Regions from separate parts of the Streptomyces sp. NBC_00090 genome, predicted to be linked through region 1. Evidence: riboswitches for the same ligand, from Rfam matches in the RefSeq annotation. Region 1 holds a riboswitch; each other region holds the start of a gene.
The links. A riboswitch is a leader RNA that binds a small molecule or an ion and turns the genes downstream of it on or off. The one in region 1 is predicted to bind cobalamin.
Positions count from the first base shown of each region.

Region 2: another riboswitch for cobalamin. It lies ahead of OG361_RS14995 (ABC transporter substrate-binding protein); the one in region 1 lies ahead of OG361_RS02760 (energy-coupling factor ABC transporter permease).
Region 3: another riboswitch for cobalamin. It lies ahead of OG361_RS26560 (ribonucleoside-diphosphate reductase subunit alpha); the one in region 1 lies ahead of OG361_RS02760 (energy-coupling factor ABC transporter permease).
Region 4: another riboswitch for cobalamin. It lies ahead of cobN (cobaltochelatase subunit CobN); the one in region 1 lies ahead of OG361_RS02760 (energy-coupling factor ABC transporter permease).

Region 1 covers NZ_CP108224.1:605,124-610,722, reverse strand. Annotated here, with positions in the region: gene cbiQ (cobalt ECF transporter T component CbiQ) at 1-604, opposite strand, end outside; gene OG361_RS02765 (energy-coupling factor ABC transporter substrate-binding protein) at 611-1,138, opposite strand; gene OG361_RS02760 (energy-coupling factor ABC transporter permease) at 1,135-1,833, opposite strand; cobalamin riboswitch at 1,862-2,094, opposite strand; gene OG361_RS02755 (PTS-dependent dihydroxyacetone kinase phosphotransferase subunit DhaM) at 2,159-2,569, opposite strand; gene dhaL (dihydroxyacetone kinase subunit DhaL) at 2,566-3,186, opposite strand; gene dhaK (dihydroxyacetone kinase subunit DhaK) at 3,254-4,246, opposite strand; gene OG361_RS02740 (hypothetical protein) at 4,715-5,110, shown strand.
Region 2 covers NZ_CP108224.1:3,418,205-3,423,803, reverse strand. Annotated here, with positions in the region: gene clpS (ATP-dependent Clp protease adapter ClpS) at 1-138, shown strand, start outside; gene OG361_RS15020 (DUF2017 domain-containing protein) at 138-722, shown strand; gene OG361_RS15015 (amino acid permease) at 1,057-2,484, shown strand; gene OG361_RS15010 (Mov34/MPN/PAD-1 family protein) at 2,559-2,984, shown strand; gene OG361_RS15005 (GlxA family transcriptional regulator) at 2,975-3,538, opposite strand; gene OG361_RS15000 (HD domain-containing protein) at 3,504-4,109, shown strand; cobalamin riboswitch at 4,102-4,236, shown strand; gene OG361_RS14995 (ABC transporter substrate-binding protein) at 4,275-5,246, shown strand; gene OG361_RS14990 (FecCD family ABC transporter permease) at 5,243-5,599, shown strand, end outside.
Region 3 covers NZ_CP108224.1:5,888,681-5,894,279, forward strand. Annotated here, with positions in the region: gene OG361_RS26560 (ribonucleoside-diphosphate reductase subunit alpha) at 1-1,700, opposite strand, end outside; cobalamin riboswitch at 1,831-2,004, opposite strand; gene OG361_RS26565 (GNAT family N-acetyltransferase) at 2,023-2,523, opposite strand; gene mctP (monocarboxylate uptake permease MctP) at 2,608-4,236, opposite strand; gene OG361_RS26575 (DUF3311 domain-containing protein) at 4,233-4,487, opposite strand; gene OG361_RS26580 (LuxR C-terminal-related transcriptional regulator) at 4,604-5,587, opposite strand.
Region 4 covers NZ_CP108224.1:4,333,271-4,338,869, forward strand. Annotated here, with positions in the region: gene cobN (cobaltochelatase subunit CobN) at 1-2,302, opposite strand, end outside; cobalamin riboswitch at 2,343-2,476, opposite strand; gene OG361_RS19325 (cobalamin biosynthesis protein CobG) at 2,556-3,845, shown strand; gene OG361_RS19330 (precorrin-8X methylmutase) at 3,860-4,495, shown strand; gene cobJ (precorrin-3B C(17)-methyltransferase) at 4,492-5,599, shown strand, end outside.

The DNA.
Region 1 (5,599 bases):
ACTGGAGCCGCTGCGCCCGGTCGAAGGCACGGACGAACGCGGTCGCGCCGAGCCCGGCGAGCGAACGCCAGGTCGCCGCCCGGGTCGTGTGCCCGAGGCGGGCCGCCTGGGCCTGCCGGATCTTGGACAGCGAGTCGAGCAGCAGGAAGATGATCCGGTACATCACGAGCGCCACGTCCACCACGGGGGCCGGAACCCCCGCACGGACGAGCCGGGGCAGCACGTCGGAGACGGGCGTCGTGAACGCGAAGAGGAGCACGCCCAGCGAGGCCGAAGCGGTCCGCAGCAGCAGCTCACCCGCGTGGACGGGCCCGCCGGGCGCCAGAGCCACGAACCCGCGCGCCCCGCCCACCTCGAAGAGGAGCGGCACCGCTCCGGTGACGCAGAAGCCGAGCGGGACGCGGAACGCCCGCCACAGCTGACGGCCCGCCACCCCGGCCGGGCCGAGCAGCACCACGAGCGTGGCCGCCGCCACGAGCACCGCGCCGGGCCATGGCGGCAGGGAGATCGCGCACAGCGTCAGACCGAAGCCGAGCAGGGCCTTCTCGACGGGATGGCGGCGGCGCCAGCGACTGCTGTGCGCAGCCGCGTCGATCGGCAGCATCGGCGACTACGCGCCCTTGCCGTCGACCGGGGGAGCGTCGGGCGCTTCGGACGCACCGGACACCTCGTGCGCTTCGGTCCGTTCGGGCGCCACGGCTACCGGCACCGCGACGGGCGCCGGCACGGGCACCGGCGTGTCGGCGTCGCCGGTAGTCCCCGCCCCCTCGGCCGTCCCCGTCCCCGTCCCCGCCCCGTCGGCCGCCCGCGCCGCCTTCGCCTCGGCATGGGCCTCGCCCTGCCGGCGTCCGCGCCGCACGCCGAAGTAGTACGCGAGGACACCTGCGCCCAGCGCCGCCTGGAGGGCGAACAGCGCCGACTCGATCTCCCCGGACGGCGGCTCGTACAAGGGGCTGAACCACGGCTCGTACTCCGGCTGGAGCTCCGTGATCGCGGTCTCCGCCTCCGCGTCCGACCCGGTGAAGGGCTCCTCCTTGTGGTCCCCGAGCCCCAGCGCGAGCGGCAGCACCGCGAGCGCGGCGACGACGAGCAGCAGCAGGGCGTTGATCTTCGTGTTCCGGCTGACGGTGAAGCTCATCGCGCGGTCGCCTCCTCGCGTCGCTTCGCGGCGGGCCGGGCCAGGACGCCCAGCCGGGCCAGCTCGCCCTTGCTCGACTGCGTGAGCAGCCGCATCACGAGCACGGTGAGCAGGCCCTCGCTCACCGCCAGCGGAATCTGCGTCACGGCGAAGATGCCGCCGAACTTGGCCAGGGCGCCCATCACGCCGCTGCCCTGGTCGGGGAAGGCCAGCGCGAGCTGGACGCTCGTGACGCAGTAGGTGGACAGATCGGCGACGAACGCGCCGAAGAAGACGGCGACCATCAGCGGCGCACCGAACCGGCGCACCAGCAGGTAGGTCCCGTACCCCGCCCACGGCCCGACGATCGCCATCGAGAAGGCGTTCGCGCCGAGCGTGGTGAGCCCGCCGTGCGCGAGCAACAGGGCCTGGAAGAGCAGGGTGATCGTCCCCAGGACCGCCATGATCGGCGGCCGGAACAGGATCGCGCCCAGCCCCGTACCCGTCGGATGTGAGCAACTGCCCGTCACCGAGGGGAGCTTGAGCGCGGAGAGGACGAAGGTGAAGGCGCCGGAGGCGCCCAGCAGCAGGGTGGACTCGGGGTTGGACCGCACCTCGCGGGTGAGCGCGCGGACCCCGTGGACGACGAACGGAGCTGCCGCGACGCCCCAGGCGGCGGCGTGAGCGGGGGGCAGGTACCCCTCGGCTATATGCATGGTCGGGAGACCCTCTCCAGCACCTCGTGGATGGACAACGCACCCTGGCCGGTCTCCTGGCTGACGGTCATACGTCCCGGCTCCGCCTTCCCACACCGCGGCGGTCTCCCGCGACGGTCCAGTGGCTTCCCCGAGGTGTTTCCCCCGGGTGTGGAGCCGGAACTCCCGATCACAGTGGCGAGGGCCGCACCGGTACCGCACCGGTTTCCCGAACACCAAGGCCCTGCGACACTAGTGCTTTGACCAGGTACATCACAACACGGTCGCCACCCGGTGCGGCCTTTCGGTCACTCCGCGCACTCACTCCGCACCCATGCGCCCCCGCTCACTCCTTGCGATAGGCGTACGCCTCCGAGGCCGCGGCGACCACCGCGTCGAGGTCCCCGCCGGCGCTCGCCGTCACCAGCGCCGCGACCGCGCCCTCGACGAACGGCGCGTCCACCAGGCGGGCGCCATCGGGCAGTTCGTCGCCTTCGGCGAGCATCGCCTTCACAGTCAGCACCGCGCTGCCCAGATCGACGAGGAGCGCCACCCCGGCTCCGCGGTCGACATCCTTCGCCGCCGCGGAGATCAGCTCGGCGCTCGTCCCCAGACCGCCGTCGGGAAGGCCACCCGCCGGGAGGATCGGCGCGGTCCCGCCGCCGCCCGCGAGTCCCTGCGCCAGCGCCGCCACCGAGGCCGCGACCGCCGCGCTGTGCGAGACCAGCACGATGCCGACCGGCGCCGCCGCGCTCACGAGCCCCCCTCCGCCCGGGCCGCCCCTTCGAGCTCCGCGAAGAGCAGCGCCGACGAGGTCGCCCCCGGGTCCTGATGCCCGATCGACCGCTCCCCGAGATAACTGGCCCTGCCCTTGCGGGCCTGGAGGGGTACGGTCGCGAGGGCGCCCTCCTCGGCCGCCGCGCGCGCCGCCCCGAAGGAGCCCCGCAGCGCCTCCACGGCCGGGACGAGCGCGTCCAGCATCGTCTTGTCGCCCACCTGGGCGCCGCCCAGCTGGGACACGGCGGCGACCCCGGCGCCGAACGCCTCGGCCAGCCGCTCCCTGCTGACGTGCTCCTCCTCGCCCAGCGCCTTGCCGGCGCGGCGCAGCAGCGTCCCGTACAACGGTCCCGAAGCCCCGCCCACGGTGGAGATCAACTGCCGCCCGGCGGTGACGAGCACCGCACCCGGCGTGGCGGGCGGCTCCTTCGCCAGGAGCTCCGTCACGGCGGCGAACCCGCGCTTCAGATTGACCCCGTGGTCGGCGTCACCGATCGCCGAGTCCAGCTCGGTGAGCCGGTCGGCCTCCCGGTCGACGGCCGCGGCCGTCGCCTCCAGCCAGCGCACCAGGAACTCCGCGCCGTACGTCTCCGTCAACCCGGTCACCTCTCCACCCCGTTCTCCATCAGGTTCCCCATCCCACGCCGTTCCTTCATCCGCCGTCTTACCGGCCCCAGCGCAGCGCGGGCGTCTGCACGGGCGCGTCCCACAGGCGCAGGAGCTCCTCGTCCACCTCGCACAGGGTCACCGAGCAGCCGGCCATGTCGAGCGAGGTCACGTAGTTGCCGACCAGCGTCCTGGCCACCGGAATCCGGCGCTCGCCGAGCACCCGCTGCACCTCGGCGTTGAAGCCGTACAGCTCCAGGAGCGGGGTCCCGCCCATTCCGTTGACCAGCGCGAGCACCGGCCCGGAGGGGCGCAGGTCCTCGACCACGACGTCGACCGCGTAGTCCGCGATCTCCCGCGAGGTCATCATGGCGCGCCGCTCGCGGCCGGGCTCGCCGTGGATGCCGACGCCCAACTCCAGCTCGCCCTCCGGGAGATCGAAGGTGGGGCTGCCCTTGGCGGGGGTGGTGCACGCGCTCAGCGCCACCCCGAAGGACCGGGACCGCTCGTCGACCGCGCGGGCGATCGCCTCCACCCGCTCCAGCGGGGCGCCCTCCTCGGCGGCGGCCCCCGCGATCTTCTCCACGAACAGGGTGCCGCCGGTCCCGCGCCGCCCCGCCGTGTAGAGACTGTCCGTCACCGCCACGTCGTCGTCGACGAGGACCTTCGCGACCCGGATGCCCTCGTCCTCGGCCAGCTCGGCGGCCATCTCGAAGTTGAGCACGTCACCGGTGTAGTTCTTGACGACGAACAGGACCCCGGCGCCACTGTCGACGGCGGCAGCGGCCCGCACCATCTGATCGGGCACGGGCGAGGTGAAGACCTCCCCGGGACAGGCCGCCGCGAGCATCCCGGGCCCGACGAACCCCCCGTGCAGGGGCTCGTGCCCGGACCCGCCCCCGGACACGAGGGCCACCTTCCCGGCCACGGGCGCGTCCCGCCGCACCACGATCCGCCGCTCCACGTCCACGGTCAGCTCGGGATGAGCGGCTGCCATGCCACGCAGCGCGTCGGCCACGACGGTCTCGGGGACATTGATCAGCATCCTCACGGATACCTCCTAGCGATTAGCAGGCAAGTGGCTGAGCAGGGTTTTTGCAGGTCAGAGCATGTGACGCGATGTGTCGATCTCGGCGGTCCGTGGCGGCGAAGGGCGGTTTCGTGCGGTACTGATGCTGACCCAATGCCGACTTCCCTGATGGCGTGTCAGATCGAGATCGCGTGGATGAGCTTTGCGAATGCGCAGCATGGCGCAATTATCGACGCGAGGTCGCGAGCGCGCACCGGTGCGTCATCAGCCGGATCGGGGTGATTCAGGCTGAGAAGCTGATGCTCGCGGTCTTGAGTCGCGTCCTCGAGTCGCGTCCTCGCCATCCGAGGGATCAGGTTTCGCCGCTACGGCGTACAGGGGCAGGTTCAGCACGGCATCGACCTTGCCGGCCGGGATGTGGACGGCCGATTCGTCGTCGTCCAATGCAAGGACTACCAGGAGTTCACTGCGGGGGACCTGCGGAAGGTCGTGGAGACGTTCACGGGCGGAAGGCGACCGTTCGGGGCCGGCCATCTGATCATCGCCACTTCCGCCTCCACTGAGCGTATTCAGCTGGCTGACGAACTGGCTGCTCTCCAAGGGGAGCACGAGGACCTCGAGCTGGACCTGTGGGGTGCTGAACAGATCAACGACTTTCTCCGCTACCAGGCGGACATCGTTGCCCGGTTCTGGACTCGTGAGACGGCGGAAGTGTTCTGTACCGGGGCGCCCCTTCCGGGTGTACCCGCTCCTCCTCTCGACCGTCAGGAGCAGGCGGATCGCATCCTCGTCGGACCTCTCAAGACGAGTGATGTGAAGCCGATCCTGCGCGAAGCGGAAGCCGAGCGAGTGGTGGCGCCGGATCGCTCCGCCAGGAAGATGTGATGCGCCTCTTCGGGTGTGGTCGGCGGCTCGACCTGGTGGTTGTCGTGAACCAGATCCGGATATCAGCAGCTCGACTCGCAGCCGAGGAAGCCGTAGAACCGCTCGAACCCGCGCGCCCCAACGGCCGGCGCCCCTTGTACGCCGCCATGCTGGTCCCCTCACCCGGGGTGAGGTGCGGTAGTTCGACCTTGCCGACCGGAGCATTCCTCGGCCCAGACCACTTCTTCACTGTGTCATCCAGGCACGGGCCAAGCTGCAGATTGCCTTCGGCGACTGCTCCCGCGACGCGACTGGCGCTAACCTCATCCCCTCGTCCAACCTGGCTGCTCCACCACCACCGCAGGCGCGCCGTCTGGACGACGCATGAGACGACGAGCCCCCTGATCGGGTTCCAGCCGACCCCGCCGACGATGCCCGGAGTACCCCGACACCGCAACCACGGCTACGTGCGGGTTTCACCAATCTGCTCACCGTTTCGAAGGTGCTGAA
Region 2 (5,599 bases), 2.8 Mb from region 1:
GCGCACAAGCTGATGCTCGACGTGCACGAGAAGGGGCGGGCGGTCGTCTCCGCCGGCACCCGCGAGGAGATGGAGCGGGACGTGCAGGCGATGCACGGCTACGGCCTCTGGGCGACCCTCTCCCAGGACCGCTTCTGATGGCCGGCCACTTCGAGGCCCTGCCCGACGGCGGCGCCGCCGTCGCGCTCGACGAGGTCGAGGTCTCCATCCTGCGCTCCCTCGCAGTCCAGCTCCTCGAACTGATCGGTCCGGGCGACGAGCCGGCGGTCGACGCCGACCCGCTGGCCGCGCTCTTCACCGAGGGCCCGAGCCGGCCCCCGTCCGACCCCGCCCTCCGACGGCTCTTCCCCGACGCGTACGGGGACGAGAGCGAGGAACTCCGCGCGTCCGCCGCCGACTTCCGCCGCTACACCGAGAACGACCTGCGGGCCCGCAAGCGCGAGGACGCCCTCGTGGTCGTGCGCGCCCTGGACGCCCTCTCCAGCTCCTCGGTGGGTGAGGGCGGGGCCGTCCTCAAGCTCACCCAGGACGAGTCCCGGGCCTGGCTCGGCGCGCTCAACGACCTCCGGCTGACCATCGGGACCCGCCTGGAGGTCGCGGACGACGAGGAGAGCGAGCGGCTGTACCGGCTGCCGGACTCCGATCCGCGCAAGCCGATGGTGATGGCGTACCTCTGGCTGGGGGCGCTCCAGGAGTCCCTCGTCGAGGCCCTCATGTCCTGAGGAAGCCCCCGGCGGCCCCGTACGTGCACGGGATGTTCGCTCAGCGGACGCTCAAATCCGGATAACGAATGCGTTATCAGAGCGTCCGCTTTGCTCTGTTGAGTCCCTTTTTTACGCCTTTTCGTGTGGTCCACGCCACACGCGCCACCGCCGATCGCCTCCGACCGCGTGATAAATCTTCACGACCACTCGGGGACGCCACCCATGTTCCCGAGGGCGCTTCGGCCGGCTGACCGCCGGTGGCACTCCATTCCACATCCGGGGGGATCAGGACCTGATCCGCAGCAGACGCACTCGTAGTCGCGCGGATCAGCATGGAGAAAGGCGCACCACCATGACCTCAGTGCAGGTCGACAAGCAGCACGACGGCACCGACGGGGCCGTGGACGGCGGCGAGGGCTACCAGCGTGGCCTCGGCGCCCGGCAGATCCAGATGATCGCCATCGGCGGCGCCATCGGCACCGGCCTCTTCCTCGGCGCCGGCAAGGCCATCGCCAAGGCGGGCCCCAGTCTCATCCTCGCCTACGCCATCGCGGGCCTGGTCATCTTCTTCATCATGCGCGCCCTGGGCGAGCTCCTCATGTACCGCCCGGTGTCGGGCTCCTTCGCGGAGTACGCCCGCGAGTTCGTCGGCCCCTTCTGGGGGTTCGTGACCGGCTGGACGTACTGGCTCTTCTGGGTCGTCACCGGCATCACCGAGGTCACCGCCGCCGCCACCTATATGACGTACTGGTGGGACATCCCGCAGTGGATCTCGGCGCTGGTCTTCACCGTCATCCTCTACGGCGCCAACCTGATCTCCGTGAAGCTCTTCGGTGAGCTGGAGTTCTGGTTCTCGATGGTCAAGGTCACCGCGATCATCGGCATGATCCTCATCTGCGCCGGCATCCTCACCATCGGCTTCTCCGACGCAGGCGACACCGCCTCCGTCACCCACCTGTGGGACCAGGGCGGCTTCTTCCCGACCGGCATCGGCAACACGCTGATGACCCTGCAGATCGTCATGTTCGCCTTCCTCGCGGTCGAGCTGGTCGGCGTCACCGCCGGCGAGTCCAAGGACCCGAAGACGGTCCTGCCCAAGGCCATCAACACCGTGCCGTGGCGCATCGCCGTCTTCTACGTCGGCGCGCTGATCATGATCCTCTCGGTCGTCCCGTGGACCGAGTTCCAGCCGGGCGTCTCGCCGTTCGTCGCCGCCTTCCAGAAGATGGGCCTCGGCGTCGGCGCCGCCATCGTCAACTTCGTCGTACTGACCGCGGCCCTGTCCTCCTGCAACTCGGGCATGTACTCCACCGGCCGCATGCTGCGCGACCTCGCGCTCAACGGCCAGGGCCCGAAGGTCTTCACGCGCCTCACCAAGAACGGCACCCCGCTGCTCGGCCTGACCTTCTCCGCCTCGCTCATGCTGGTCGGCGTCTGGATCAACTACGTCGCCCCCGGCAAGGCCTTCGAGTACGTCGTCTCCTTCGCGACCATCTCCGGCATGTGGGCCTGGATCATGATCCTGGTCTGCCAGATCCGCTACCGCGCCAAGGCCAACCGCGGCGAGCTCCCCGAGTCCACCTTCAAGGCCCCGGGAGCCCCGTACACCAGCTGGTTCGCGCTCCTCTTCATCGGCATGGTCATCGTGATGATGGGCATCGACGAGGGCGCCCGCGTCTCCCTCTACTGCGCGCCGGTCTGGGGCCTGATCCTGGGCGTCTCCTACCTGGTCCTCAAGTCCCGCAACCCCGAGGGCGCCGCCTTCGCCAAGCGGTCGTAAGGACTCTGTCCAGCATCCGGGCCGTCCCGTACCACTCCTCGGTACGGGACGGCCCGTCTGCTTATCCTGTCGGCATGCTGACCATCACCCGGGCCCTGTACGACCAGATCGTGGAACACTCCCGCGCGGACCACCCCGACGAGGCCTGCGGCGTGGTCGCGGGCCCGGAGGGCAGCGGCCGCCCCGAGCGCTTCATCCCCATGCTGAACGCCGCCCGCTCGCCCACCTTCTACGAGTTCGACTCCGCGGACCTGCTCAAGCTCTACCGCGACATGGACGACCGGGACGAGGAGCCCGTCATCGTCTACCACTCGCACACCGCCACCGAGGCCTACCCGTCGCGCACGGACATCTCGTACGCGAACGAGCCGCAGGCCCACTACGTCCTCGTCTCCACCGCCGACACCGACGGCGCGGGCCCCTTCCAGTTCCGCTCCTTCACCATCGTCGAAGGCGTCGTGACCGAGGAGGACGTCAAGGTCGTCGAGGCCTACGAGTAGGACGACGTACGGAAGCGCGCGAGGTACGCGGAGGGCGTCACCCCGAAGTGCCGGGCGAACGCCCTCCGCAGGCTCTCGTCACTGCCGAGCCCGCTCCGCGCCGCCGCCCCCGTCACGCTCGCCCCGCCCTCCAGCAGCATCCGCGCCGCCTCCACCCGTACGCGCTCCACGTACGCCGCCGGGGTCGCCCCGATCTGCTCCCGGAACAGCCGGGCCAGATGCCGGACGCTCACCCCCGCCCGCCGTGCGAGCACCGGCGCGCTGTGGTCCGCGGCCGGATCCGCCACCACCGCGTCCAGGAGCGGGCGGACCACCGGATGCCCGGTCGGGGGAGTCCGCGAGGCCGCCGAGAACTGCGACTGCCCACCCGGCCGCTGGAGGAAGACCACCAGATCCCGCGCCACCGCGCGGGCCGCCTCCGGGCCCCGGTCCTCCTCCACCAGGGCCAGACACAGGTCGATCCCGGCCGTCACCCCCGCCGAGCTCCACACCTCGCCGTCCCGCCCGTCCCGCACATGGATCGCGTCCGCCGCCACCGAACTCGTCCGCGACACGGCGAGCGAGCTCGTCTACCACCACTCCCGCCGCGTCCACCTCTTCGGAGCCCTCCGCGGCCGGGCCCTCGGCCTCGCCTACGACCCCGAACTCCTGTACGTCGGCGCGATGTTCCACGACCTCGGCCTAGGGGAGAAGCACCGGAACAGCGGCCGCCGCTTCGAGGTCGACGGCGCCGAGGAGGCCGCCGCCTTCCTCCGCGCGCAGGGCGCCGACGAGGACGCCGTCCGCCGCGTCTGGACCGCGATCGCCCTCCACACCACCCCCGGGATCCCGGAGTTCATGGAGCCCGAGGTCGCGCTCGTGACCGCCGGCGTCGAGTACGACGTCCTCGGCATCGGCTACGACGACCCCGCCGCCGTCACCCCCGAGGACCGGGCCGCGATCGTCGCCGCCCACCCCCGCCCCGACTTCAAGCGTCGCATCCTGGAAGCCTTCGCCGAGGGCATCGCCCCCAGGCCGGACACCAACTTCGGCAACGTGAAGGCCGACGTACTGCGCCACTACGTGCCCGGCTTCACACCCGGCGACTTCGTGGACACCATCCGGAACTCCGCCTGGCCCGAGTGAGAGACTGGCCGGGACCAACGGGCGGCAGGACCCAGGAAGCCGGTGTGAATCCGGCACGGTCCCGCCACTGTGACCAGCCCCCTCGGGTGCTGGGAGCCAGGAACTGACCTGCCGCCTCTCACCACCGATCGGGGACGTGGAAATCCCCGGAGGAGGCATTCCGCCATGACCTGGCCCCGCCGTGCCCTGCTGCCCGCCGCCGCCCTCGTCTCCCTGCTCGCCGGCTGCTCGGCCCCCTCGGAGCAGACCTCCGCGGCGAAGCCCGCACCGGGATTCCCGTACACCGTCGACAACTGCGGCGTGAAGACCACCTATCAGGCCCCGCCGAAGCGCGTGGTCACCATGAACCAGCACGTCACCGAGGTCATGCTCGCCCTCGGCCTGGAGAAGTCCCTCGTCGGCACCGCCTACCTCGACGACGCGATCCTCCCCGCCTACAAGAAGGCGTACGACACCGTCCCCGTCCTCGCGAAGGAATACCCCTCCAAGGAAGCCCTCCTCGCCGCCAACCCCGACTTCGTGTACGGCGGTTACGCCACCGCCTTCGACGCCAAGGACGGCCGCGGCCGCGACGACCTCAAGCGCTCCGGCATCGAGACCCGCCTCAACACCGAGTACTGCCCGTCCGGTGCGACCTCGATCGACGACCTCTACCGCGAAGTCCGCGAGATCGGCCGGACCTTCGGCGTCCCCGACCGGGCCGAGACCTGGACCCGGGAGGCGCGCACGACCGTCGCCGCCACCGACAAGCGCCTCAAGGGCACCCCGCCGCTCTCCGTCTTCGTCTACGACAGCGGCGACAAGACCGCGTTCACGGCGGGCGGCAAGGGCATCGGCAACGAGCTCATCACCCGGGCCGGCGGCCGGAACGTCTTCGCCGACCTCGACAAGGCCTTCGGCGACGCCACCTGGGAACAGGTCGTCGACCACAGGCCCGAGGTCGTCGTCATCTACGACTACGGCTCCACCACCGTCGAACAGAAGAAGAAGCGGCTCCTCGACGACCCCGCCCTCAAGGACGTCCCCGCGATCAAGAACCGCCGGTTCGCCGTCCTGCCCCTCTCCGACACCGTCCTCGGCGTCCGGGTCCCCGACGCCGTCGACAAGCTCGCCGCCCAGCTCCACCCGGCCCGGTGACCACGCTCCTCCGCCCGGCCCGGACCCCGGTCCGGGCCCCGGCCCCCGCCCCGCCACGGGTCCGGTACGCCCTCGTCGTCACCGGACTCGTCCTGGCCCTCGCCCTCGCCGGCCTCGCCTCCCTCGCCCTCGGCTCCGTCCGCATCCCGCCCGGCCAGGTGCTCGACGCCCTGACCGGGCGGGCGGCCCCCTCCCCGTACCGGACGATCGTGCTCGACGTCCGGCTGCCCCGGGTCCTGCTCGGCGTGGTCGTCGGCGCCGGGCTCGCCGTCGTCGGCGCCGTCCTCCAGGCCCTCGTCCGCAACCGCCTCGCCGACCCCTTCCTCCTCGGGATCTCCTCCGGAGCCTCCGCC
Region 3 (5,599 bases), 5.3 Mb from region 1:
ACACCGCGGGCCGCGCGGGTCTTCTCCCAGGCGGGGAGCGGGCCGCTGCGCTCGGCGAGGTCGGCGGAGGCCTCGTACGCGGCGAGCATGATCCGCTCGGCGATACGGGTGGACAGCGCGCGCGCCTCGGGGGAGTCGAAGGGCAGCTTCAGCTGGAAGAAGACGTCCTGGAGGCCCATCGCGCCCAGACCCACCGGCCGCCAGCGGGCGTTGGAACGCCCGGCCTGCTCGGTCGGGTAGAAGTTGATGTCGACGACCCGGTCGAGGAAGGTGACGGCCGTGCGGACGGTCGCGTCGAGCCGCTCCCAGTCGATGTCCGAGCCCACCACGAACGCGCCGAGGTTGACCGAGCCCAGGTTGCAGACCGCGGTCTCGCCGTCGTCCGTGACCTCCAGGATCTCCGTGCAGAGGTTGGAGGAGTGGACGGTGTGGCCGGGCTCCGCGGTCTGGTTGGCCGTGCGGTTGGAGGCGTCCTTGAAGGTCATCCAGCCGTTGCCGGTCTGGGCCAGGGTCCGCATCATCCGGCCGTACAGGTCGCGGGCCGGCATCGTCTTGCGGGCCAGCCCCTTCGCCTCGGCGGCGTGGTAGGCGGCGTCGAACTCCTCGCCCCACAGGTCGACGAGCTCGGGAACGTCCGCCGGGGAGAAGAGCGACCACTCGGCGTCCGCGTTGACCCGGCGCATGAACTCGTCCGGGATCCAGTGGGCCAGGTTGAGGTTGTGCGTACGGCGCTGGTCCTCGCCCGTGTTGTCGCGGAGCTCCAGGAACTCCTCGATGTCCGCGTGCCAGGTCTCCAGGTAGACGGCGGCGGCGCCCTTGCGGCGGCCGCCCTGGTTCACGGCGGCGACGGAGGCGTCGAGGGTCTTGAGGAACGGGACGATGCCGTTGGAGTGGCCGTTGGTGCCGCGGATCAGGGAACCGCGGGCGCGGATGCGGGAGTAGGAGAGGCCGATGCCGCCGGCGTGCTTCGAGAGGCGCGCGACCTGGTGGTAGCGGTCGTAGATGGAGTCCAGCTCGTCCTGCGGGGAGTCCAGGAGGTAGCAGGAGGACATCTGCGGGTGGCGGGTGCCGGAGTTGAAGAGCGTGGGGGAGGAGGGGAGGTAGTCCAGACGGCTCATCAGGCCGTACAGCGCGCTGACCTCGTCGAGCGCGCGGACGCTCGTGTCCTCGGCGAGGCCGCAGGCGACGCGGAGCATGAAGTGCTGCGGGGTCTCGATCACCTTGCGGGTGATCGGGTGGCGCAGCAGGTAGCGGGAGAAGAGGGTGCGCAGACCGAAGTAGCCGAAGCGGTCGTCGGCGGCGCCGTCGATGGTGGCGTCGAGCCGGTCCGCGTGCAGCGCGACGAAGTCGGCGGTGCGGTCGGCGATCAGGCCCTCGCGGTGACTGACGGCCACGGAGGCCGAGAAGGAGACGGCGCCCTGGCCGGCCGCCTCGTCGGCGATGGTGATGGTCAGGAGCCGGGCGGCGAGCCGGGAGTAGGCCGGGTCGTCGGAGATCAGGCCGGCGGCCGCCTCGGTGGCCAGCTCGCGCAGTTCCGCCTCGTCCGACGTGGCGCTGCGGCCGCGCAGGGCGGCGGCGGCGACCTTGCCGGGGTCGGTGTCGGGGAGATCGGCGGTGAGATCGGTCAGGGTCCGCAGCAGTACGGTGCCGGGTCCGTCGCTCTCGATCGCCGTTACCGGATCGGCGGGCGCGATGGTCACGTGGGGCTCTCCCTCGCTCGGCTCGGGGCCGCGGCGGGGGAAGGCGGGCAGGCGGGCACCCGTGCTCGGGGTACGCCGCGTCCACCGGCCCACTCCGCGAGGCCCGGACGTCAGTGACACCCGGAACGGACGGACCGGGTGTGCTGTCGGCAGGTCCTCGGACTGACCTCGTACGCGCGTATGGGTACGAAGCACACCGTTGCGGGACAGTTCCGGATTCGCGCCGGATTTCCCTGCGTCGACAGCGAGGTTGAGCATACATGTGGGGGGCGCCGCTTGCGGCACCCCCCACATGTTGTGTCGCCCTGGTGTCCTCTGCGTGTCAGAACTCCAGGGCGTAGGTCCGCAGCCGGTGCCCGGGAATCGGCTCCCAGTCCCGCTCGGGAGTGCGGACGAAACCCATCCGCTCGTAGATCCGGTGCGCCGGGACCATCTTCGGGTCCGTGGAGAGCACGAGCCTCGCGCACTCCGGCACGGCCCGGGCGCGGTCCGCGCAGTGGCGTACGAGCGCCTCTCCGACGCCCCTGCCACGGGCCTCCGGCGCCACCACGAGCATCCGGAACTCGGCCTCGCCGGCGACGGCGATGTCCGCCCACGGGGTGGATCCGGGGGCGTAGGTGACCCCGCCGATGATCCGCTCCTCCGCGTCGACGGCGACGAGCACCTCGGCCTCGCGCGCCCGCCGCGCCGTGTCCCGCAGCACGTCCAGGTAGAAGTCGTCCGCCCCGTGCAGCAGCAGCCCGTCGTTCAGGTAGGTCCGCCCGGTGAGGTCACCGAGCTCCTCGTACTCCTCGGGCCGTACCGCCCTGATGGTGAAGTCCATGAGGGCAGTCTGCCCCGCGGGCACGGGAAAGGGGCCCGGGGTTTCCTTGGCGGAGATCCCGGGCCCCTGCGTCGTACCGCCAGGTCAGTGCGCTCCGGCGCCGACCTTCGGGTCCGCCTCGCGGCCCGCCTTACGGGACGGCGCGTCGGCCGTGTAGTCCTCGGGGGAGGTCTCGTCGACGCCCTCGGGGGCCTTGAGGGCCTTGAGGACGAAGGTCAGGACGACCGTGACGACGAGGTTGAGGACGAAGGCGGTGAGACCGATGTAGCCGATCTCGCCGATGCCCGGGATCTCGGCGGAGGAGCCGCCGAAGTGCTTCTGCGTCGGGCTGGCGACCCCGTACGCGGCGACCGTGCCGTAGACCATGCCGACGGCCCAGCCGGCGAGCAGCGCCCAGCGGTGGAACCAGCGGGTGAAGAGGCCGCCGACGAGCGCCGGGAAGGTCTGGAGGATCCAGATGCCGCCGAGCAGCTGGAAGTTGATCGCGACCGTCTTGTCCATGGTGAGGACGAAGGCCAGCGCGCCGACCTTCACCAGGAGCGAGACGATCTTGGAGACCTTGGTCTCCTGGGCCGGGGTCGCGTCCGGTTTGATGAAGTCCTTGTAGATGTTGCGGGTGAAGAGGTTGGCCGCGGCGATCGACATGATCGCGGCCGGGACGAGCGCGCCGATGCCGATCGCGGCGAAGGCGACGCCCGCGAACCAGTCCGGGAACATGGTCTCGAAGAGCTGCGGGATGGCGAGCTGGCCGTTCTTGACCTTGATCCCGGCGGCGATCGCCATGAAGCCGAGCAGCGCGAGCAGGCCCAGCATCAGCGAGTACAGCGGCAGGATCGTGGTGTTGCGGCGGATCACCTCACGGCTGCGCGAGGAGAGCGTCGCCGTGATGGAGTGCGGGTACATGAAGAGCGCGAGCGCCGAGCCGAGCGCCAGCGTCGCGTACGTCCACTGGCCGGCCTCGCCGGGGACGAGCGTGCCGCGCGGCTTGCCGGTCGCCGGGTTGGTCTGCGCGTAGGCCTCGCCGGCCTTCGCGAAGATCTCGTCGAAGCCGCCGAGCTTGATCGGGATGTAGATGATCGCCACCGCGATGACGATGTAGATCAGGGTGTCCTTGACGAAGGCGATGAGCGCGGGTGCGCGCAGGCCCGAGGAGTACGTGTACGCCGCGAGGACACCGAAGGCGATCAGCAGCGGCAGGTCCTTGATGAACCAGTGGGTGGTCTCGCCGCCGCCGACGCCCATCACGTCCAGGACGGCCTGGATGCCGACGAGCTGGAGCGCGATGTACGGCATGGTGGCGAGGATGCCGGTGACCGCCACCGCGAGGGACAGGCCCTTGGAACCGAACCGGCCGCGCACGAAGTCGGAGGTGGTGACGTATCCGTGCTTGTGCGAGACCGACCAGAGGCGCGGCAGGAAGGTGAAGATCAGCGGGTAGACCAGGATGGTGTACGGGACGGCGAAGAAGCCGGCCGCGCCCGCCGCGTAGATGGCCGCGGGGACCGCGACGAACGTGTAGGCGGTGTAGAGGTCGCCGCCGAGCAGGAACCAGGTCACCCAGGTGCCGAACGACCGGCCGCCGAGGCCCCATTCGTCGAGGCTGTTCTCGTTCTCGGCCTTGCGCCAGCGCGCGGCCAGGAAGCCCATGACCGTGACGGCCAGGAAGAAGAAGACGAAGACGCCGAGCGCCACGCCGTTCACGCCGTCCTTCATCGCGCGTCACCTCCCTTGCGGGCACGCTGGTCCAGCTGCCACAGCTTGTACGCGACCATGGTGAGCACGGTCGAGACCAGCACCCAGAGCATCTGGTACCAGTAGAAGAACGGGATGCCGGCGAAGAGCGGTTCGGCCTTCGCGTACGAACTCACCCAGAGCATCGCCACGAACGGCGCGAACAGGCAGATCGCGATCACCACCCGCAGGGGGGTGATGGTCGGTTGTTTCCCTTGTGTCGCTTCTGACACGGCGATTCCGTCCCCTCGCTGGTCACCTAGGTAATGGTGGGGAAATCTAGGGGACGCTTCCGCTTCACGGAACCCCTGTCCGTATAACGGATCTGACTGCCGTGCGGTTCAACGGTTCAGAGCCAGCCCTCCTTCGCGGCCCGCACCCCCGCCTCGAAACGGCTGCGCGCGCCGAGCCGGTTCATCAGCTCCGAGCTCATCCGGCGCACGGTCCGCAGCGAGACGCCGAGCCGCCGGGCCGCGATGTCGTCCGTGCAGCCGATGCCGAGGAGCATCAGCAACTCCCGCTCCTGGGGCGAGAGATCGTGCTCGTCGCGGCGCGGGGCCTCCCCGAAGGGGGTGCCCCCCTCCCACAGCCGGTCGAAGAGCACCAGCAGGGCGTGGACCAGACCGGGGCTGCGGACTTCGAGGGCGCCCGCGCGGCCGTCCTCCGGATCGACCGGGACGAGCGCGGCCTCGCGGTCGACGACGACCATGAGCATCGGGACCACGGGCACGGTCCGCGCCTCGCCGCCGAGTTCGCAGTACCAGCGCACGTACTCGACGGTCGGCGGGTCGTTGCGGAAGCTCTCCTGGTAGATCGACCGGATCCGCACGCCGCGTTCCAGGGCCAGTTGGTCGAGCGGCTGGCTGGCGTCCATCGTGTCGGGGAGCTGGGCCCCGCCCGGCAGCAGCGAGAGGCACTCGGTACGGGCGTTCGAGGCCAGGTCCTCCAGGCGCTCGCGGACGTTCTCCAGGCCCACGACCCGGTGCACCACGTCGTGCCGCGCCGCGCCGTCGGTGCGGTCGGCGTACGTGGCGAGGATGTCGGCCACCGCCCGCTCGGCGCGCTCGACCTGGCGCCGCCGCCGGGTCAACTCGGCCTCGGCCCGGGAGAGGAGGAAGGAGAAGCCGACCTCGGGGTCGAACGGAAGGACCTCCTCGGAATCGTCCTCCATGGCGACGAGCCGCGCCTCCGTGAGCCGGCCCAGCGCCTCGCGGACCTGCTCCTCGGGCCAGTCGAGCCGGTGGGCCATCTCGGCCACACCGTAGTCGGGCCGTTCGAGCATGAGCCGGTACAGGGTCTCCGCGGATCTCTCTATTCCCAGCGCCTCCAGCAAGGCGACATCCCC
Region 4 (5,599 bases), 3.7 Mb from region 1:
GCTCGCAGGCGAAGCGGAGGACGTCCCGGACCTCGGGGCCGTACGCGGCGGCGACCGTCGCGACGGCCTCCACCGACCAGTCGGCGGCCTCCATCGCCTCGACCAGCTCGCGCGCCTTCGCCTCCGCCTCGTCGGCGGTGGTCCGGGTCGCGGCCGACTCGTCGAGACCCAGGGCCTCGCGCAGGCCGGGCAGCGCCTGCGTACCGCCCCAGATCTGCCGGGCGCGCAGGATGGAGAGGACCAGGTTGACCCGGGCCTCGCCCTCCGGCGCCCCGCCCAGGACGTGCAGACCGTCCCTGATCTGCGCGTCCTTGACCTCGCACAGCCAGCCGTCGACGTGCAGCAGGAAGTCGTCGAAGCCGTCGTCCTCCGGCCGGTCCTGGAGCCCCAGGTCGTGGTCGAGCTTGGCCGCCTGGATCAGCGTCCAGATCTGGGCGCGGATCGCGGGCAGCTTCGACGGGTCCATGGAGGAGATCTGCGCGTACTCGTCGAGGAGCTGCTCCAGGCGCGCGATGTCGCCGTAGGAGTCGGCGCGCGCCATCGGCGGCACCAGGTGGTCGACGAGGGTGGCGTGCACGCGGCGCTTGGCCTGCGTGCCCTCGCCCGGGTCGTTGACGAGGAAGGGGTAGATCAGGGGGATGTCGCCGAGGGCAGCGTCCGGGCCGCAGGCGGCGGACAGGCCGGCGTTCTTGCCGGGCAGCCACTCCAGGTTGCCGTGCTTGCCCAGGTGGACCATGGCGTCGGCGCCGAAGCCGCCGTCCTCGGCACGGGCGGCGATCCAGCGGTAGGCGGCCAGGTAGTGGTGGGACGGCGGCAGATCGGGGTCGTGGTAGATCGCGATCGGGTTCTCGCCGAAGCCGCGCGGCGGCTGGATGAGGATCAGCAGGTTCCCGCGGCGCAGGGCGGCGAGCACGATGTCGCCCTCCGGGTTGCGGGAGCGGTCCAGGAACATCTCGCCCGGCGGCGGCCCCCAGTGCTCCTCGACGTCCGACCGCAGCTCGGCGGGGAGTTCGGCGTACCAGCGCTTGTAGTCGGCGGCCGGGATGCGGACCGGGTTCCGGGCGAGCTGCTCCTCGGTCAGCCAGTCCTGGTCGTGGCCGCCGGCCTCGATGAGGGCGTAGATCAGCTCGTCGCCGTCGCCCGACACCAGGCCGGGGAGCTCCTCGACGGGACCGAAGTCGTACCCCTCTTCACGAAGGCGGCGGAGGAGGGAGACGGCGGAGGCGGGGGTGTCCAGACCGACCGCGTTGCCGATGCGGGAGTGCTTCGTCGGGTACGCGGAGAGGACGAGCGCCAGCTTCTTCTCGGCGTTCGGGATGTGCCGCAGGCGCGCGTGGCGGACCGCGATCCCGGCGACGCGGGCGGCGCGCTCGGCGTCCGCGACGTACGCGGGCAGACCGTCCGCGTCGATCTCCTTGAAGGAGAAGGGGACGGTGATGAGCCGGCCGTCGAACTCGGGGACGGCGACCTGGCTGGCCGCGTCCAGCGGCGACAGGCCCTCGTCGTTCTCCTCCCAGTTCGCACGCGAACCGGTCAGGCAGAGCGCCTGGAGGATCGGCACGTCGAGCGCGGCGAGCGCGCCCGCGTCCCAGGCCTCCTCGTCGCCGCCGGCCTGCGCCTCGGCGGGCTTGGTGCCACCGGCGGCGAGGACGGTGGTGACGATCGCGTCGGCCCCGCGCAGCCGGTCGAGCAGCTCGGGCTCGGGGGCCCGCAGGGAGGCCACGTACAGCGGGAGCGCCTGGGCGCCGGCGTCCTCGATCGCCTCGCACAGGGTGTCCACGAAGGCGGTGTTCCCGCTCATGTGGTGGGCGCGGTAGTAGAGCACCGCGATCGTCGGGCCGTCCGTACGCCTCGGGGTGCGCGCCAGCGGGCCCCAGGTGGGGGCGGCGGCCGGGGCCTCGAAGCCGTGGCCGGTGAGGAGGACCGTGTCGGAGAGGAAGCGGGCCAGCTGCTCCAGGTTGCCGGGGCCGCCGTGCGCGAGGTAGGCGTGCGCCTCGGTGGCGACGCCGACGGGGACGGTCGAGGTCTCCATCAGCTGGGCGTCGGGGGCCTGTTCGCCGCTGAGGACGACGACCGGCTTCCCGGTGGCGCGGATCGCGTCGATCCCCTCCTCCCAGGAGCGGAGGCCGCCCAGGAGGCGGACGACGACGAGCTCGACGCCGTCGAGGAGGCCGGGCAGGTCGGCGAGGGGCAGCCGGGCGGGGTTGGCGAAGCGGTACTCCACCGGCCCTTCGGCCGAGACGGCGTTCGCCGCACGGGCGCTGAGCAGGTCGGTGTCGGAGTGCGACAGCAGCAGAAGCATGGCGTGCGCAGGCCCTTCCTCGGGGTTGTCCGCGCCCCGGGTGGTCGTGTGGACGGCGGGAGTTCCTGACTCACCGGTCCCGTCGCCGGGGCCGGCTCACAGTGGCGGGACCGCGCCGGATTCTCACCGGGCTTCCTCCCCGGGGTCCTGGAACCCCATGCCGATCTGCATAGTAGATCGTGCCGTCGGCGGGGCGGGGCGGGCCGTGGAGTCGGCCGGATCACACCCGGTGGCGGGCCGGTTCCCCGTGGGTATGCTCGCCGCCATGCCGCCCACCCCACCCTCTGCGCCCGAACGGGGCGAAGCTCGCATACGGGACCGTGGCGACGCCTGCCCCGGGGCGCTGCGCCTGCACACCGCCGACGACGGCCGGCTGGCCCGACTGCGGCTGCCCGCAGGGCGGTTGACGGCACGTCAGATCGAGACGCTCGCGCACGCGGCGGAGTCCCTCGGCGACGGGCGGATCAGTCTCACCTCCCGGGGGAACGCGGAGCTGCGCGGCCTCGCGGAGGGCTGCGGCGCCGAGCTCGCCGCGCTTCTCGCGGAAGCGGGCCTGCTGCCCTCCCCCACCCACGAGCGCGTCCGCAACATCGTGGCCTCGCCCGCCGCCGGCCTCGACGGACTCGGCGGCCCCGAGGTCCAGTTGTGGGCCCGTGAGCTCGACGAGCTGCTCTGTGCCGAACCCTGGACCGCGGCGCTTTCCGGCCGTTTCCTCTTCGTCCTCGACGACGGACGCGGTGACGTGGCGGGACTCGGGGGCGATGTGACCTTGGTCGCAGTGGAGCGGGGTTCCTCCTCTGTCTCCTCCGCCTCTTTCTCCTCCTCCGCGCTCCTGTACGTCGGCGGGCGGGCCTTCCGGGTCGGCGGAGCCGACGCGCCGCGGGCCGCGCTCGCCGCCGCCGGGGCGTTCCTGGACGCCGCCCGCGAGGCCGGGAACGGGGCCTGGCGGGTGCGGGAGCTGCCGGCGGAGTGCGCCCCGGACGTGGCGGGCGCCCTCGACCGCGCCGGGATCGCGGCGGAGCCCGTACCGGCGGCGGAGTCCCTGCTGGTCCTGGGCCCGCCGCCCGCGCCCGGTCCGCTCGGCCCCACCGCCCTGTACGTCCTGGCCCCCCTCGGCCGCCTCACCGCCGCCCAGCTGCGCGCGCTGCTGCCCGCCGAGGAGGTGCGGCTGACGCCGTGGCGCGGAGCGGTCGTGGTCGGGGCGACAGCGGAAGCCGGCAGGCTCGCGGGCCTCACCTCGTACGGGCTGATCACCCGCCCCGACTCCCCCTGGGCGGGCGTCACCGCCTGCACGGGGCTGCCCGGCTGCGCCAAGTCCCTCGCGGACGTCCGCGCCGACGCGCACCCGGGGGCCCTTGGACTCCCCGTCCACTACTCCGGGTGCGAGCGCCGCTGCGGCCACCCGCACGGCACCTGGGTCGACGTCGTCGCCACCGCCGACGGCGCCTATCTGGTGGACGGCGCCCCCATCCCCCGTACCGCCCTGCCCGAAGCGGTGACCACGGCCCGCACCACCACCCCCGCCACCACGACGACGAGATGAGCGAGAGCAACAGGATGTTCGATTACGAGAAGGACGGGACGGAGATCTACCGCCGGTCCTTTGCCACGATCCGCGCCGAGGCGGAGCTCGCGGGCCTGCCCGCCGACGTCGCCCAGGTGGCGGTCCGGATGATCCACGCCTGCGGCATGACCGACCTCGTCCAGGACATCGCGTACTCCCCCCAGGTCGTCGCGAACGCCCGCGAGGCCCTGCGCGCCGGAGCGCCGATCCTCTGCGACGCGCAGATGGTCGCCAGCGGCGTCACCCGCAAGCGGCTGCCCGCCGACAACGAGGTGATCTGCACGCTCTCCGACCCGGCCGTGCCGGGCCTCGCCGCCGAGCTGGGCACCACCCGCTCCGCCGCCGCGCTCGAACTGTGGCGGGACCGCCTCGAAGGCTCCGTCGTCGCGATCGGCAACGCCCCCACCGCCCTCTTCCACCTCCTGGAGATGATCGCGAAGGGCGCTCCCCGCCCCGCCGCCGTCCTCGGCATCCCGGTCGGCTTCATCGGCGCCGCCGAGTCCAAGGACGCGCTCGCGGAGCAGACGCTCGGCCTCGACTACCTCGTCGTACGGGGCCGGCGCGGCGGAAGCGCGATGACCGCCGCCGCGATCAACGCCCTCGCCCACGAAGCGGAGATCCAGCAGTGACCGGAAAGCTGTACGGGGTCGGGCTCGGCCCCGGCGACCCGAACCTCATGACGGTCGCGGCCGTGAAGGCCATCGCCGGAGCCGACGTCATCGCCTACCACTCCGCCCGCCACGGCCGCTCGATCGCCCGCTCCATCGCGGCCGAGCACATCCGCGAGGACCACGTCGAGGAGCGGCTCATGTACCCGCTCACGGTCGAGACCACGGACCACCCCGGCGGCTACCGCGGCGCCCTGAACGACTTCTACGAGGAGGCGGCGGCCCGCCTCGCCGCCCACCTCGACGCCGGCCGCACGGTCGCCGTCCTCGCCGAGGGCGACCCGCTCTTCTACGGCTCGTACCAGCACATGCACAAGCGGCTCGCGGACCGCTACGACACGACCGTCATCCCTGGTGTCACCTCGGTCAGCGCAGCCGCCGCCCGCCTCGGCGAGCCGCTCTGCGAGGCGGAGGAGGTCCTCACGATCATCCCCGGCACGCTGCCGGAGGACGAGCTGACGGCCCGCCTCGCCGGGACCGACTCGGCCGTCGTGATGAAGCTCGGCCGCACCTTCCCCACCGTGAAGCGGGCCCTGGAGCGGGCGGGCCGGCTCGACGACGCCCGGTACGTGGAGCGGGCGTTCATGGCGGGCGAGCGGACCGGCGACCTCGCCGGCATCGACCCGGACTCCGTCCCGTACTTCTCGGTCGCGGTCCTCCCCTCCCGCGTCGACCAGGAGCCCGTCGTACGGGAGCGGGGCGAGGTCGTCGTCGTCGGCACCGGCCCGGCCGGCGCGCCCTGGCTGACGCCCGAGTCGCGCGGCGCGCTCGTCAACGCCGACGTCCTCGTCGGCTACACCACCTACCTGGACCGGGTGCCGGTGCTGCGCCCCGGGCAGATCCGGCACGGCTCCGACAACAAGGTCGAGTCCGAGCGCGCCGAGTTCGCCCTCGACCTGGCCCGGCGCGGCCACAAGGTCGCGGTCGTCTCCGGCGGCGACCCGGGCGTCTTCGCCATGGCCACCGCCGTCCTGGAGGTCGCCTGCGAACCGGAGTACGCGGACGTGCCGGTGCGGGTCCTGCCCGGTGTGACCGCCGCCAACGCGGCCGCGGCCGCCGCGGGCG